Regions from separate parts of the Cryobacterium sp. M23 genome, predicted to be linked through region 2. Evidence: predicted binding sites of a transcription regulator. Region 2 holds the regulator's gene; the other holds the start of a gene.
The links. Region 2 encodes LexA, which represses DNA repair genes until DNA is damaged. Its sites were predicted from a motif close to TCGAACANNTGTTCGA; they were not measured.
Positions count from the first base shown of each region.

Region 1: the regulator LexA is predicted to act here: its motif matches at 3,807-3,822, upstream of CXY82_RS09765 (HNH endonuclease signature motif containing protein).

Region 1 is NZ_PJJV01000072.1:49,226-55,250, reverse strand. Features, by position in the region: gene CXY82_RS09780 (dTDP-4-dehydrorhamnose 3,5-epimerase family protein) at 1-311, shown strand, start outside; gene rfbA (glucose-1-phosphate thymidylyltransferase RfbA) at 314-1,177, shown strand; gene CXY82_RS09770 (HAD-IIB family hydrolase) at 1,233-2,006, opposite strand; gene CXY82_RS09765 (HNH endonuclease signature motif containing protein) at 2,300-3,799, opposite strand; gene CXY82_RS09760 (hypothetical protein) at 4,117-4,503, opposite strand; gene CXY82_RS09755 (ATP-binding domain-containing protein) at 4,773-6,025, opposite strand, start outside.
Region 2 is NZ_PJJV01000062.1:26,753-32,777, forward strand. Features, by position in the region: gene hisH (imidazole glycerol phosphate synthase subunit HisH) at 1-241, opposite strand, end outside; gene hisB (imidazoleglycerol-phosphate dehydratase HisB) at 238-861, opposite strand; gene CXY82_RS05945 (histidinol-phosphate transaminase) at 888-1,967, opposite strand; gene CXY82_RS05950 (LysM peptidoglycan-binding domain-containing protein) at 2,017-2,373, opposite strand; gene lexA (transcriptional repressor LexA) at 2,657-3,361, shown strand; gene metE (5-methyltetrahydropteroyltriglutamate--homocysteine S-methyltransferase) at 3,571-5,913, opposite strand; gene CXY82_RS05965 (methylenetetrahydrofolate reductase) at 5,910-6,025, opposite strand, start outside.

The sequences.
Region 1 (6,025 bases), on a different contig from region 2:
CCGTGCTGCTCGACGACGTGGACCGCCGCGCGGTCTACATCGCCGAGGGGCTGGGCCACTGCTTCGTGTCGCTCACCGAAGACGCGGTCGTGAGCTACCTGGTGACGGATGTCTTCAATGTCTCCCGGGAACACGGCATCAACCCGCTCGACAGCGATGTGGCGCTCATTTTCCCGCCCGAGGCCGGCGAGCTGTTGCTCTCCCCCAAGGACACCGACGCCCCCGGTCTCATGGAAGCGGCCGCCAGCAGCCTGCTGCCCAGCTGGGATGAAGCCCGGGCCTACTACTCCTCGCTGAACGCGAAGAAGTAGCCATGCGAGGAATCATTCTTGCCGGCGGGTCCGGCACGCGCCTCTGGCCCATCACCAAGGGCATCTCGAAGCAGCTCATGCCCATCTACGACAAGCCGATGATTTATTACCCCTTATCAACGCTCATGATGGCCGGCATCAAAGAGATCCTGATCATCACGACGCCGGAGTACAACGACCAGTTTCGCGCTCTGCTCGGCGACGGCTCCGAACTCGGCCTGCGCCTGGAATACGCCGTGCAGGAATCGCCGGATGGCCTCGCCCAGGCGTTCATCATCGGTGAAGAGTTCATTGGCGACGAGAGCGTCGCGCTCGTGCTGGGCGACAACATCTTCCACGGCACCGGCCTAGGCACGTCCCTGCGAGGCAACGCCGACATCGAAGGCGCACGCATCTTCGCGTACCACGTCAGCGACCCCACCTCATATGGAGTGGTCGAGTTCGACAGCACCATGACGGCGCTGTCGATCGAGGAGAAGCCGGCACAGCCGAAGAGCAACTACGCGGTTCCCGGCCTGTATTTCTACGACAATTCGGTCGTTGCCATGGCCAAGACCATTGCGCCCAGCGCACGCGGCGAACTCGAGATCAGCACGGTCAACGAGCGCTACCTGAAACAGGGGCGACTGCACGTGCAGGTGCTCGACCGGGGTACCGCCTGGCTCGACACCGGAACCGTTGAATCAATGATGCAGGCGTCGGAGTATGTGCGTGTCATCGAGGACCGCCAGGGCTTCAAAGTGGGTTGCATCGAGGAAATCGCCTGGCGCGCCGGGTGGATCAGCAACATGCAGCTGGCCGAACTCGCCGCACCGCTGATCAAGAGCGGCTATGGCCGCTACCTGATGGGGTTGCTGGGCAACTGAAGCACGGCACTCTGGGGTGTCCCGAACGCGCATTCAGCGGACACCCCATTAGCCGTTAGTTTGCGAAGGCTGCCAGCTTCGGGATCAGCGTCTCGAGGAAGGCTGCGGTGTCTTCCCAGCCCCCCACGGCGAAGCACTCGACGCCGAGAACCTTTACCGGGTAGTCATTGCCGTTCTCGTCGAGGCGGTCGCCGATGAAGAGCATATCGTCGAGGGGCACGCCGGTGAGGGCGGCCAGCTTGAGCATGCCGTAGGCCTTGTCGATGCCCTGCCGGGTGATGTCGACCGAGGTGGACCCGCCCGAACGAACCTCGAGGTCGGGCAGCAGCACCTGGACGGCTTCGCGCAGAGTGTTCTTCTTCTCGCCGGTGGGGTCCCAGGCGGTCTTGGCGACCACCGGGGCGGCCTGGCCGAGGGCGGAGAAGGTGACCTGCGAGCCGCGGTCCTCGAGGATCGGGCCCCAAGTGTCGCTCTCCCAGTAGCCGAGGTCTTTCGCAGTGGCCTCGACGGCGGCGAGGGCGCGGGCCTTCTCGTCCTCGCTGAGGTACTCGGCGTAGACCTGGTTCCAGTCGCCGTCGGCGTGCCGGTAGTACTGGGTGCCGCAGGTGGGCATCAGGTGCAGGCGCGAGAGGATGTCTTCGGTCGCGGTGCCGAGGTTGTCGATCAGCTGCATGTGGAACTGAGCGATCTGCCCACCGGAGATCACGCACACGTCGACGACGCCGAGCAGGCTCACCATGAGCTCCGCCATGCGCGGGTCGATCGGTGACTTGGACGCGGCGAGCGTGTCGTCGAGGTCGAAGGCAACCAGGCGGGGAAGTGTCGTCATGTGAATTGTAATTCCTTTGTGAGGCTGAATGGAGAGGCCCAGAAGTGCGGGCCGGCGCCAGATGCGCGGCGCCGAACAAAGGTCACGGATGCGCAACGCCTGAAAAAGTGTACAACGACCCCGCTTCAGACCGTCGTTCCCTCGTGGTGACGCGATTCCGGGAACTCACGTTGATGCTGGTCGGGCCTGTCGAGACCGGTGACGCAATTCAAGGAACTCACCTTGACGCTGGTCGCGCCTGTCGAGCTGTGGGGGCGCTTCGCGCCCGGGTGGTGGCGAAAGTGGGCACGTTCTTAGGAGACCCCAGCCCGGTGCCCTCCCGCGGCCCGCCAGGTGCGGGTGGGGTCGTAGCAGTAGGGTGCCCGGACTTGGGGTTTGCCCCGGATCATGCGGATGTTCCAGCCCGACGTGTCGATGCTGTGGTGGTGGTACCAGCACAGCAGCACCCCGTTGGTGATCTCGGTTTTTCCGCCGCGGTGCCAGGGGATGACGTGGTGTACTTCGCACCAGGCGGCGGGCACGGTGCAGCCGGGAATGATGCAGCCGCCGTCGCGGGCGGCGATGGCGCGGCGCTGGGCCCGGTTGAAGAAACGATTCTCGGTGCTGAGCCTGAGGACCTCGTTCCTCAGGCCGAACACGATCTCCTGAAATCCGCCGGCGCAGAGCGCCTGCTTCACACTTGTCAGCGAGATCGGCGCTTCGACGCCGTCGATCCAGCCCACCCCGCGGTCGGCGGCCAGGTCGGCCTGGTTGACGTGGATCATGACGGTGGGGGCGGCGCCGCCCATGGTCGGGGTTCCCGGGTCACGGGTGGCGGCTTCGAACACACCGCGGAGGATGTCGGCGCGTTTCTGACCGCCGTTACGGTCGTCGCTGAGGGCCGCGGCCTCGGCGCCCGGGATCAGCTGCCCGGCCGCCATGCGCGCCTGTTCCTTGGCCGTGGGGAATGCCGGCGCCGCGTGAGCGGAGAGGTACGTGTCGAAGATGGCGTTCATGATGCCGCGGAGCTCCGACGTGACGCCGCCGCGAAGCGGGTAGAGGCCGTCACGGAAGAGCCCGAAGCCGACAGTGCTGCGGGTCTCGGCGACGGGCTCGTTGGGGGCGGTGCCGTCGGGATCGAGGCGAGCCTGCCACTGCCCCGCCATACCCCGCACCAGGTCAGCAGGAAACGCGAACCCCTCACCCGGCAGGCCCTGGGTTTCGTCGGTGGCGGCGCCGGTCGCGCTGGCCACCAGGGCGCGCTCGGCGGTGCCGAGGTCGTCGGGCGCGACCCGGGCCGCAACCTGGTCGAGGGCCGTGACGATGTTCTCGGCCGCGTCGACGCCGAGGTCCCCGGCGGTGAGGGCATCGGCCACGGCCGGGTAGAAGGGCGGCAGCATGCTGGTGCCCGCCCGGCGCGGGGTCACGTTCTCGCCCAGGCGCACCCGCCGGTTCGCCTCACGGGAAGAGACGCGGGTCAGACGAGTGATCAGGTCGATGCCGCTGCTGGCCCCGTTCTTATCCGCCAGGGACTCATGGCCCAGGATGCGGCGGCACCGCACCGAAATGTCAGCGGCAGAGGCAACCCTGGCCGCATCGACCCGGCGGCCGAGGTCTTCGACCGTGCCCAGCACCATCATCGCGTCCGCCTCGCCCAGGAGGGAGAAGGACACCGAATCCAGCACGGCCGCGGCCAGATCACGCGCCTGCTGCAACTGCTGCACGAGGGATGATTGTGCACGGGGTGCCTGCGCGAGGGAAGACACCGCCTGCGGTGAGGCGGTGGGGTGGTGCGGAGTGGGGGCTCCAGCCATGCCTTAATCGTATACGTATACGAGTGTAGAGTCAAAAGCTTCTGCACAGATATCGAAAGTAATTCGGTCGGCGCGGTGGTATTGGCCGACCACGTGCATCCGTCGGTGCGCGCCTCAGGCACCCGGGTCCCTACCGAATTCGACGGAGATTTCACCGATTTCGAGCCCAAACGGATTGCTGTGGGCCGGTTCTGAGCAAAATCTCCGTCGAATTCGTTCGGCCGGGGGCCGGCGCAGGAGTGGCGAGGCGAGGAAAGCGGCTCGCCGGGTCCCGGCAACCCCAACCACCGGGACAGGGAAACTAGCGCCCCCCTCTGCTAAGAGTCGCTGCGTCCTGAGATCGGGCTCTTCGCGAACAGTCCCAGAGTTCCTGAAACGACCGCGGTGGCGATGAGGTAGAGCGGGGCAGCGGACGACGCATTCTTGGCCGTGATGCCGCCCCAAACACACATAACCGCGATCGCGAACAGACCCACCATGAGGATGATCAGCAGAGTCGTTCGCGCCGCATCGCCCTTGGGCAACGCAGTCGCGTCCTCGATGGCTTTCGCCTTCCCAGGCGCGTCCCTCGATCTGAGGATCTCGCTGACGCCCTTCTGCATCTCATAGGAACCCAGCGACCTGAGCAGATCACCAGCGGCCCTCTGCTTCTCATTCGAATCCAGGTCTTTGGACTGTTCCATGACTACGTCGAAAGAGGCCATTTTGATTCCGATCTGTGAATTGAGAAGAGCGTTCTCAGAACGTAGGCCGATCAGCCGCCCCTTTCAATGCGTCCACTCGGGGCCGCCGCGGGGCATCCGTCGTGACGTTAACTCGGAGAATTTCGGGACACGCCGGGTTTGGCGCCACGGGGAACGGCGTGTCGCGAAAAAGTCCTTAGTTAACGCAGGGGCACGGATGCCGCAGCGCGGGTTCAGAGAATGGCTCGCCGGGTTTCCACAAGCGAAACCACCGAGCCGCGAAACCACAGCTACAGCCCCGCGGGCAACTCCCCCGTCGCCACGAGATACAGCCGTTGCGTAGGCCGCGTCATGGCCACGTACAGCGCCCCGGCGCCACGCGAGGACGCCGCCACGATACCCGCCGGGTCCACCACGATCACGGCGTCGAACTCCAGCCCCTTCGAATCCTGCGGGGTGAGCACCGCCACATCCTTGAGCAGCCCCGCAGCCCCGGCACCGACACTGACGCCCAAGGAATCAAACGCAGCAGCCAGCGAACCAACAACCCCCGCCAGCGCAGGCTCCAGCACGATCACTGCAACGGTGCCACCCAACCCCAGCGAGCGTTCCCGCCGAACAGCCTCAACAACATCCGAAACCGTCTCAATCGGCCACTCGCTCGCCCGCACCGACCGCGCCGGAGTGATCGGCAGATCGTGCGCGAGCGCCATCGACTCGGCAGCCGAAGCGATCTGGCTCGGCGTGCGGTAGTTCACGGTGAGCTCCTCGAGCCGCCACCGCGAGGCCTCGAGCGAGGAGCCGAGCAGGGGCTCGAGGGCGTCGCGCCAGTTCGACGCGGCCGCGGCCGACGCCGCCTGGGCGATGTCGCCCACGATCGTGAACGACCGCAGCGGGCCGCGCCGCAGAACCAGCCGCCACTGCATCGGCGACAGCTCCTGTGCTTCGTCGACGACCACGTGACCGTAAGTCCAGGTGCGGTCGAGCGCGGCGCGCTCGGCCGTGGTGGCCCGGTCGCCAAGCTCGGCGAAGTTGTCGGCGAGCGCCTTGGCGTTCACCAGCCCCTTCACCTCCATGTTCGAGATGGCCAACTCCGCGTTCTCCACGTCGCGCTTGCGCTGCTCCTTCTGCTCGCGCTTCTGGGCTGCGTCGACCACGTTGTACTCGCCCAGGTGCTCGGCCGCCTCGTCGAGCAGCGGCACGTCCGAGATGGTGAACTCGGCATCGCGCGGCCGGTGCAGCAGCGCGCGCTGAGCGGGCGTCCAGGTGGGGGTAAGCTGCGCCAGCCATTGCGGGCGGGCGTAGAGGTCTTGCACGAGCTTCTCGGGGGTGAGCGGCAGCCAGGCCGTGTTCAGCGCCACCCGCACGTCGTCGGCCAGGCGCAGGTCTTCGCGCAGCATGGGCAGATCAGTGTCGTCCATCGACCGGCCCTGGTCCTTCAACTGCGCGAGCCACTCCCGGGAGAGCGCGGCGAGCGCGTTCTTCACGAACGTGACCCGGGCCTCGTTGTGCGGCTTGCCGCCGGCCCGCGCTCGGTGAATCG
Region 2 (6,025 bases):
AGATGCCCAGCACCGGGCGTCCGCCCGCGATCCGGCGGTCGATGATCTCGTCGCCGTGCACCGCCTTCAGGGCCTGCATGACGGCGCTGAACGCGCCCACGCCGGGCACGACGAGCCCGTCGGCCTCAAGCGCCTGACGGCGGTCGCTGGTCAGCGTCACCTCGGCCCCGGCGAGTTCGAGTGCCTTGACGGCGGAGTGCACGTTTCCGGTGCCGTAGTCGAGGACAACGACGCTGGTCACAGCGCACCCTTGGTCGAGGGGACGCCGGACACCAGCGGGTCGAGCGCCTTCGCCTGGCGGAACGCGCGGGCGAACGCCTTGAATTCGGCTTCGGCGATGTGGTGCGGGTCGCGGCCGCCCTGCACGGTGACGTGCACCGTGAGGCCGCCGTTGAAGGCGATAGCCTCAAACACGTGGCGCACCATGGAGCCGGTGAAGTGGCCGCCGATCAGGTGGAACTCGAAACCGGCCGGCTCGCCCTGGTGCACGAGGTAGGGGCGCCCGGAAATGTCGACGACGGCCTGTACGAGGGCCTCGTCGAGCGGCACGACGGCGTCACCGTAGCGGGAGATGCCGGATTTGTCCCCGAGAGCCTGCTTGATCGCCTGGCCGAGCAGGATGCCGACGTCCTCGACCGTGTGGTGCACATCGATCTCGATATCGCCGCGGGCGCGCACGGTGAGGTCGGTCAACGAGTGTTTCGCGAAGGCCGTGAGCAGGTGATCGAAGAACGGGACCGACGTCTGGATGTCCGACTCACCGGTGCCGTCGAGATTGAGCGACAGGTCGATGCTCGACTCGCTGGTCTCGCGCTGCAGGTGGGCGAAACGGGGCGAGGTGGTCGCGAAAGAGAAGCTCATACGGCTAGTTTATTGGCCCGAGCCGTTCACGACCGCCCAAGCGCCTCGAGGGCGTCGAGGAACGCCGTGGTCTCGGCCTCGGTGCCGGCGCTGACCCGCAGGTGGCCCGGGATGCCGACGTCGCGCACAAGGATGCCTTCCGCCAGCAGCGCCTCGAAGGTGGCCCGAGGGTCCTCAACGCCGCCGAACAGCACGAAGTTGCTCGCACTGCGCAGCGGAGTGTAGCCAAGCCGGGCCAGTTCGCTCACGATGCGGTCCCGCTGCCCGCGGATGTCGTCGACCATGGCAAGCATCGCGGGCGTGTGGACGAGCGCGGCGACCGCGGCAGCCTGCGTGAGCGCGGACAGGTGGTAGGGCAGACGAACCAGGCGGAGGGCATCCGTCACAGCGGGATCGGCGGCCAGATAGCCGACGCGCACACCGGCGAAGGCGAACGCCTTGCTCATGGTGCGGGACACCAGCAGGCGCTCCCGGCCGGGAAGCAGGCTCAGGGCGGTTGGCGCGTCATCCGTCCCGAACTCGGCGTACGCCTCGTCGACGACGACGATGCCGTCGCTCGCATCGTAGACGGCCTCGATCGTTTCCAGGGACAGGGGCGTGCCGGTGGGGTTGTTCGGCGAGCAGAGGAAGACGACGTCAGGGGCAACCCGGTCGACCCACTCGAGCGCCGTGGCCGGGGAGAGTTCGAACTTTGCGTCACGACCACCCGCGATCCAGCGGGTGCCGGTGCCGGAGGCGAGCAGAGGGTACATGGAGTAGGTCGGCGCGAAGCCGAGCACGGACCGACCCGGGCCGCCGAAAGCCTGCAGCACCTGCTGAAGAACCTCGTTGGAACCGTTGGCGGCCCAAATGTTCTTTCGGGTGAGGCCGTGACCAAGATAACGGGCGAGGGAATCCCGCAGCTCGGTGAACTCCCGATCGGGGTATCGGTTCACGGTCGTGACCGCCAGAGCCAACGCCGCCACGATGTCCTGCGCCACCTCAGCCGGGATGCCGTGGGTGTTCTCGTTCACGTTGAGAGCCACCGGCACGTGCAACTGCGGCGCCCCATAGGGAGTGAGTCCGCGCAGATTATCGCGAAGGGGAAGATCGTTGAGACTGGTCACTCCCCCCATGTTACCGGGGTGAAACCGGCGGGGGCTCGCCGCGGGTAGTTCACAGGTCGTTCGGAAGCGCCAGCCGCTGACCGGGCTGCACGCTGTCGGACGGCAGCTGGTTGAGGCTCACAATCTCGGCGATCACCTCGCGCGGATCGGACGTGGGCGCGATTGTCTCGGCAAGTTGCCAGAGCGACTGCCCCGACTTGATAGTGACGTGGTCGAAGGCCGTGGCCACGCGAGCGACGGTCGAGTTCTCGGCGGCGGCGATGCCTCCGTTGAGGGTGACGACCAGGGCCACGGCTACGAGCGGAAAGGCAGCCAGGGACGTGAAAACGACGCGACCGCGCCGGGTGAGTCGGAGCCGGGTGCGTCCGGTCGCGATGGGGGCGCCTCGTTCAAGTGCAGTGCTCATGTCATACCTCCTGTGAGAAGACGCATCCGACTCTCGGCCGGGAGAGCCGGATGCGAACTTATGTTCCGAATGTATATTCGATTATTCGAACAATCAAGCTTTATTCGGTAGTTTCTGAAATATTTACTCCGACCCACTCGAATACATGTTTGTTTAATGGGCTCAACGCGGATACAGTTTCGATTGTTGATTGACACTCAATCAGGCACCCCCGACATTCGCGTGAATCGGCGGCATTCGCTGTTTGCCGCCAGCGCATCAATCAAAACGAGGAGCGACGAACGTGGCACAGAACACCAGCGGTCCCCGCGACAAGGGCGGCACCAGACGGCGCAAGAGCCTCAGCGAGAAGCAGCTCGCCATCCTCGACGTCATCCAGCGCTCGGTCAGCCAACGCGGCTATCCGCCGAGCATGCGCGAGATCGGCGACGCCGTCGGCCTGTCGTCACTGTCGAGCGTCACCCACCAGCTCAACCAGCTGGAACTGAGCGGTTACCTCCGCCGAGACCCGAACCGTCCCCGAGCACTGGAGGTGCTCATCGAGATTCCGCAGTCGCCCGAAGACACGACGGCCGGAGCCTCGGAGAGTTTCCACACCGGAGTGCAGGTCGGCGACGCCGCCATGGTTCCGCTTGTCGGTCGAATCGCCGCCGGCATCCCGATCACCGCCGAACAGCAGATCGACGAGATCTTCCCGCTACCCCGCCAGCTGGTGGGCAAGGGCGACCTGTTCATGCTCAAGGTGTCGGGCGAATCGATGATCGACGCCGCGATAATGGACGGCGACTGGGTCGTCGTGCGGCAGCAGAAGACCGCCGAAAACGGTGAAATCGTTGCAGCCATGCTCGACAACGAGGCAACCGTCAAGGTCTTCCGCCAGCGCGACGGGCACACCTGGCTACTGCCCCGCAACACCAACTTCGAACCCATCGTCGGCGATCACGCCGAGATTCTGGGGAAGGTTGTGGCAGTGCTGCGGTCGGTTTAGGGCATCAGCACTACAGCACATCAGCACTTCAGCACTTCAGCACTTCAGTCCGACTCTTGGTCTCGACGGTTTCGACCAGCGTCGTGGAGACGCGCGTGCGTTGAGTCACCATGGTTATTTCGGTCGGGTCTTGTGATCCGGGTCGTGTGGGCCGGGCACGAACACTGTTTTTGGTGTCGTGCCCGGCTTTTGTGTGGGTGGAGGCGGGGTCAGGCGGAGACGGAGGAGGTCAGGCGGGCGCGGAGGATGCGGGTGGCGGCGAGCATGTTGTGCAGGGACTGGACGGTTTCGGCGTAGCCGCGGGTTTTGAGGCCGCAGTCGGGGTTCACCCAGAGCCGGGTGGCCGGGATGGCTGCCGCGGCGCGCTCGAGCAGGTCGGTGAGTTCGGATACGCTCGGCACACGCGGCGAGTGGATGTCCCACACTCCCGGGCCGATACCGTGGTCGAAGCCCTGGGACCGGATATCGCCCACCACCTCCATGCGAGAGCGTGCCGCCTCGATGCTGGTCACATCGGCGTCCAGGTTGCGGATCGCGTCGATGACCACCCCGAACTCCGAGTAGCAGAGGTGGGTGTGGATCTGGGTGGCCACGGCCGCACCGGCCGTCGCCAGGCGGAAGGACCCCACCGACCAGTCGAGGTATTCCGCCTGGTCCTTCTGCTTCAACGGCAGCAGCTCCCGCAGCGCGGGCTCGTCGACCTGGACGATCTGGATGCCGGCCGTCTCCAGGTCGGCGATCTCGTCCCGGAGGGCCAGGGCCACCTGCCTGGCCGTCTCGCCCAGCGGCTGGTCGTCGCGCACGAACGACCACGCGAGGATCGTGACCGGACCGGTGAGCATCCCCTTGACGGGCTTGGGCGTCAGCCCCTGCGTGAACGCCGACCACTCGACCGTGATGGGCCGCGGTCGGGACACGTCACCCCAGAGGATCGACGGGCGCACGCACCGGCTGCCGTAGGACTGCACCCAGCCGTTCTCGGTGACCGCGAAGCCGTCCAGGTTCTCGGCGAAGTACTGCACCATGTCGTTGCGTTCCGGCTCCCCGTGCACGATCACGTCGAGGCCGATGTCTTCCTGCAACGCGACGACCCGACGGATTTCGGCGCGCATCAGGTCCCGGTATTCCTCGGTGCTCAGCACCCCCCGTACCAGCTGCGCCCTGGCCCGACGGATGTCCCCGGTCTGCGGGAAGGATCCGATCGTGGTCGTCGGCAGGAACGGCAGCCCGAGGGCCATCTCCTGGGCTGCCACTCGGTCTGCGTAGGCGCCCCGGGTGAAGTCGCCCGGAGCGAGCGCGTCGGCGCGCACCCGAACGGCGCCATCGTGGACTCCGGGAGCCACCCCCCGCGCGTCGAGGGCCGCGGAGGCCGCAGAGAGGTCGGTCTCGATGGCACGGCGACCCAGACTGAGGCCGCGGGCGAGTGTGGCAACCTGCGCGACCTTCTGATCCGCAAAGGCCAGCCAGCTCTTCAGGTCGTCGTCCAGCGCCGATTCATCGTCGACGTCGTGGGGAACGTGCAGCAGCGAGGTTGAGGTGGAAACCGAGATCCGCGGCGAGAGGCGGACCAGGCCGGCCGCCGTGTCGAAGGCGGCGGCCAGGTCGCCGCGCCAGATATTGTGGCCGTCAATGATGCCGGCCACGAGAGTGGTCGTGTCCAGTCCGGGGGTCTCCGCCGGCACGCTTCCCCGCACGAGGTCAAGCCCAATGGCTTCCACCGGGGTGATGGCAAGAACGGGTAGGGCGTCGTCGAGGCTGCCGTACGGCGCGGCGACGAACAGGGCGGGACGCTCGGCGAGGGCGCCGAGGGTGTTGTAGGCGAAGCGGAGGCCGGCGAGGGCATCCGTTCTCGGGGTGTCGATGCTCTCGCTGACCAGGGCAGGCTCGTCGAGCTGCACCCATTCGGCTCCGGCGGCGCGCAGCCGCTGCAGGAGGGCGGCGTAGACCGGCACAAGGTCGTCGAGGCGGTCAAGCGGACTGAATCCGGCCGGGGCCTCGTCGCTGGGCTTGCTCAGCAGCAGGAAGGTGACCGGGCCGACGATGACGGGCCGGGTCAGGAATCCGGCCGCCTTCGCCTCCTCGAACTCGCGCACCAGGCGGGTGCCGGCGAGGGTAAACTCGGTCTCGGGGCCGATTTCCGGCACCAGGTAGTGGTAGTTGGTGTCGAACCATTTGGTCATCTCCAACGGCGGATTCTCCCCTTCGCCGCGGGCGAGGGTGAAGTAGCCGGCCAGGTCGAGGTGGCCGTCCGCGCCCCGCAGATGCGCGAACCGGGCGGGGACGGCGCCCACCGTGCACAGGGCATCCAACATCTGGTCGTAGTAGGAGAACGATTCCGGGATGGACGAGTCGTCCCGGCCGAGTCCCAGCAGCACGAGGCGCTCCCTGGTGCTCTGACGCAGGGCGGCCGCGGTCGCCTCGAGCTCGTCGGCGCTGACCGATCCGGTCCAGAACGCTTCGACGGCCTTCTTCAGTTGGCGGCGCGGCCCGATGCGCGGGTAGCCCAGGATGGTGCCGGCGGGAAAGGCGGAAAAGGCGGAAGAGTGGGTCATCGGTTCTCCTTGACGGGGTGAGGGGCAGGCTGTGCGGAAGCAGGCAGGGTGGGGGTGAGCAGACCGCAGCCGTCGAGCACGGCGAGCACGGTCTCGTGCTGGTTGAAGGCGT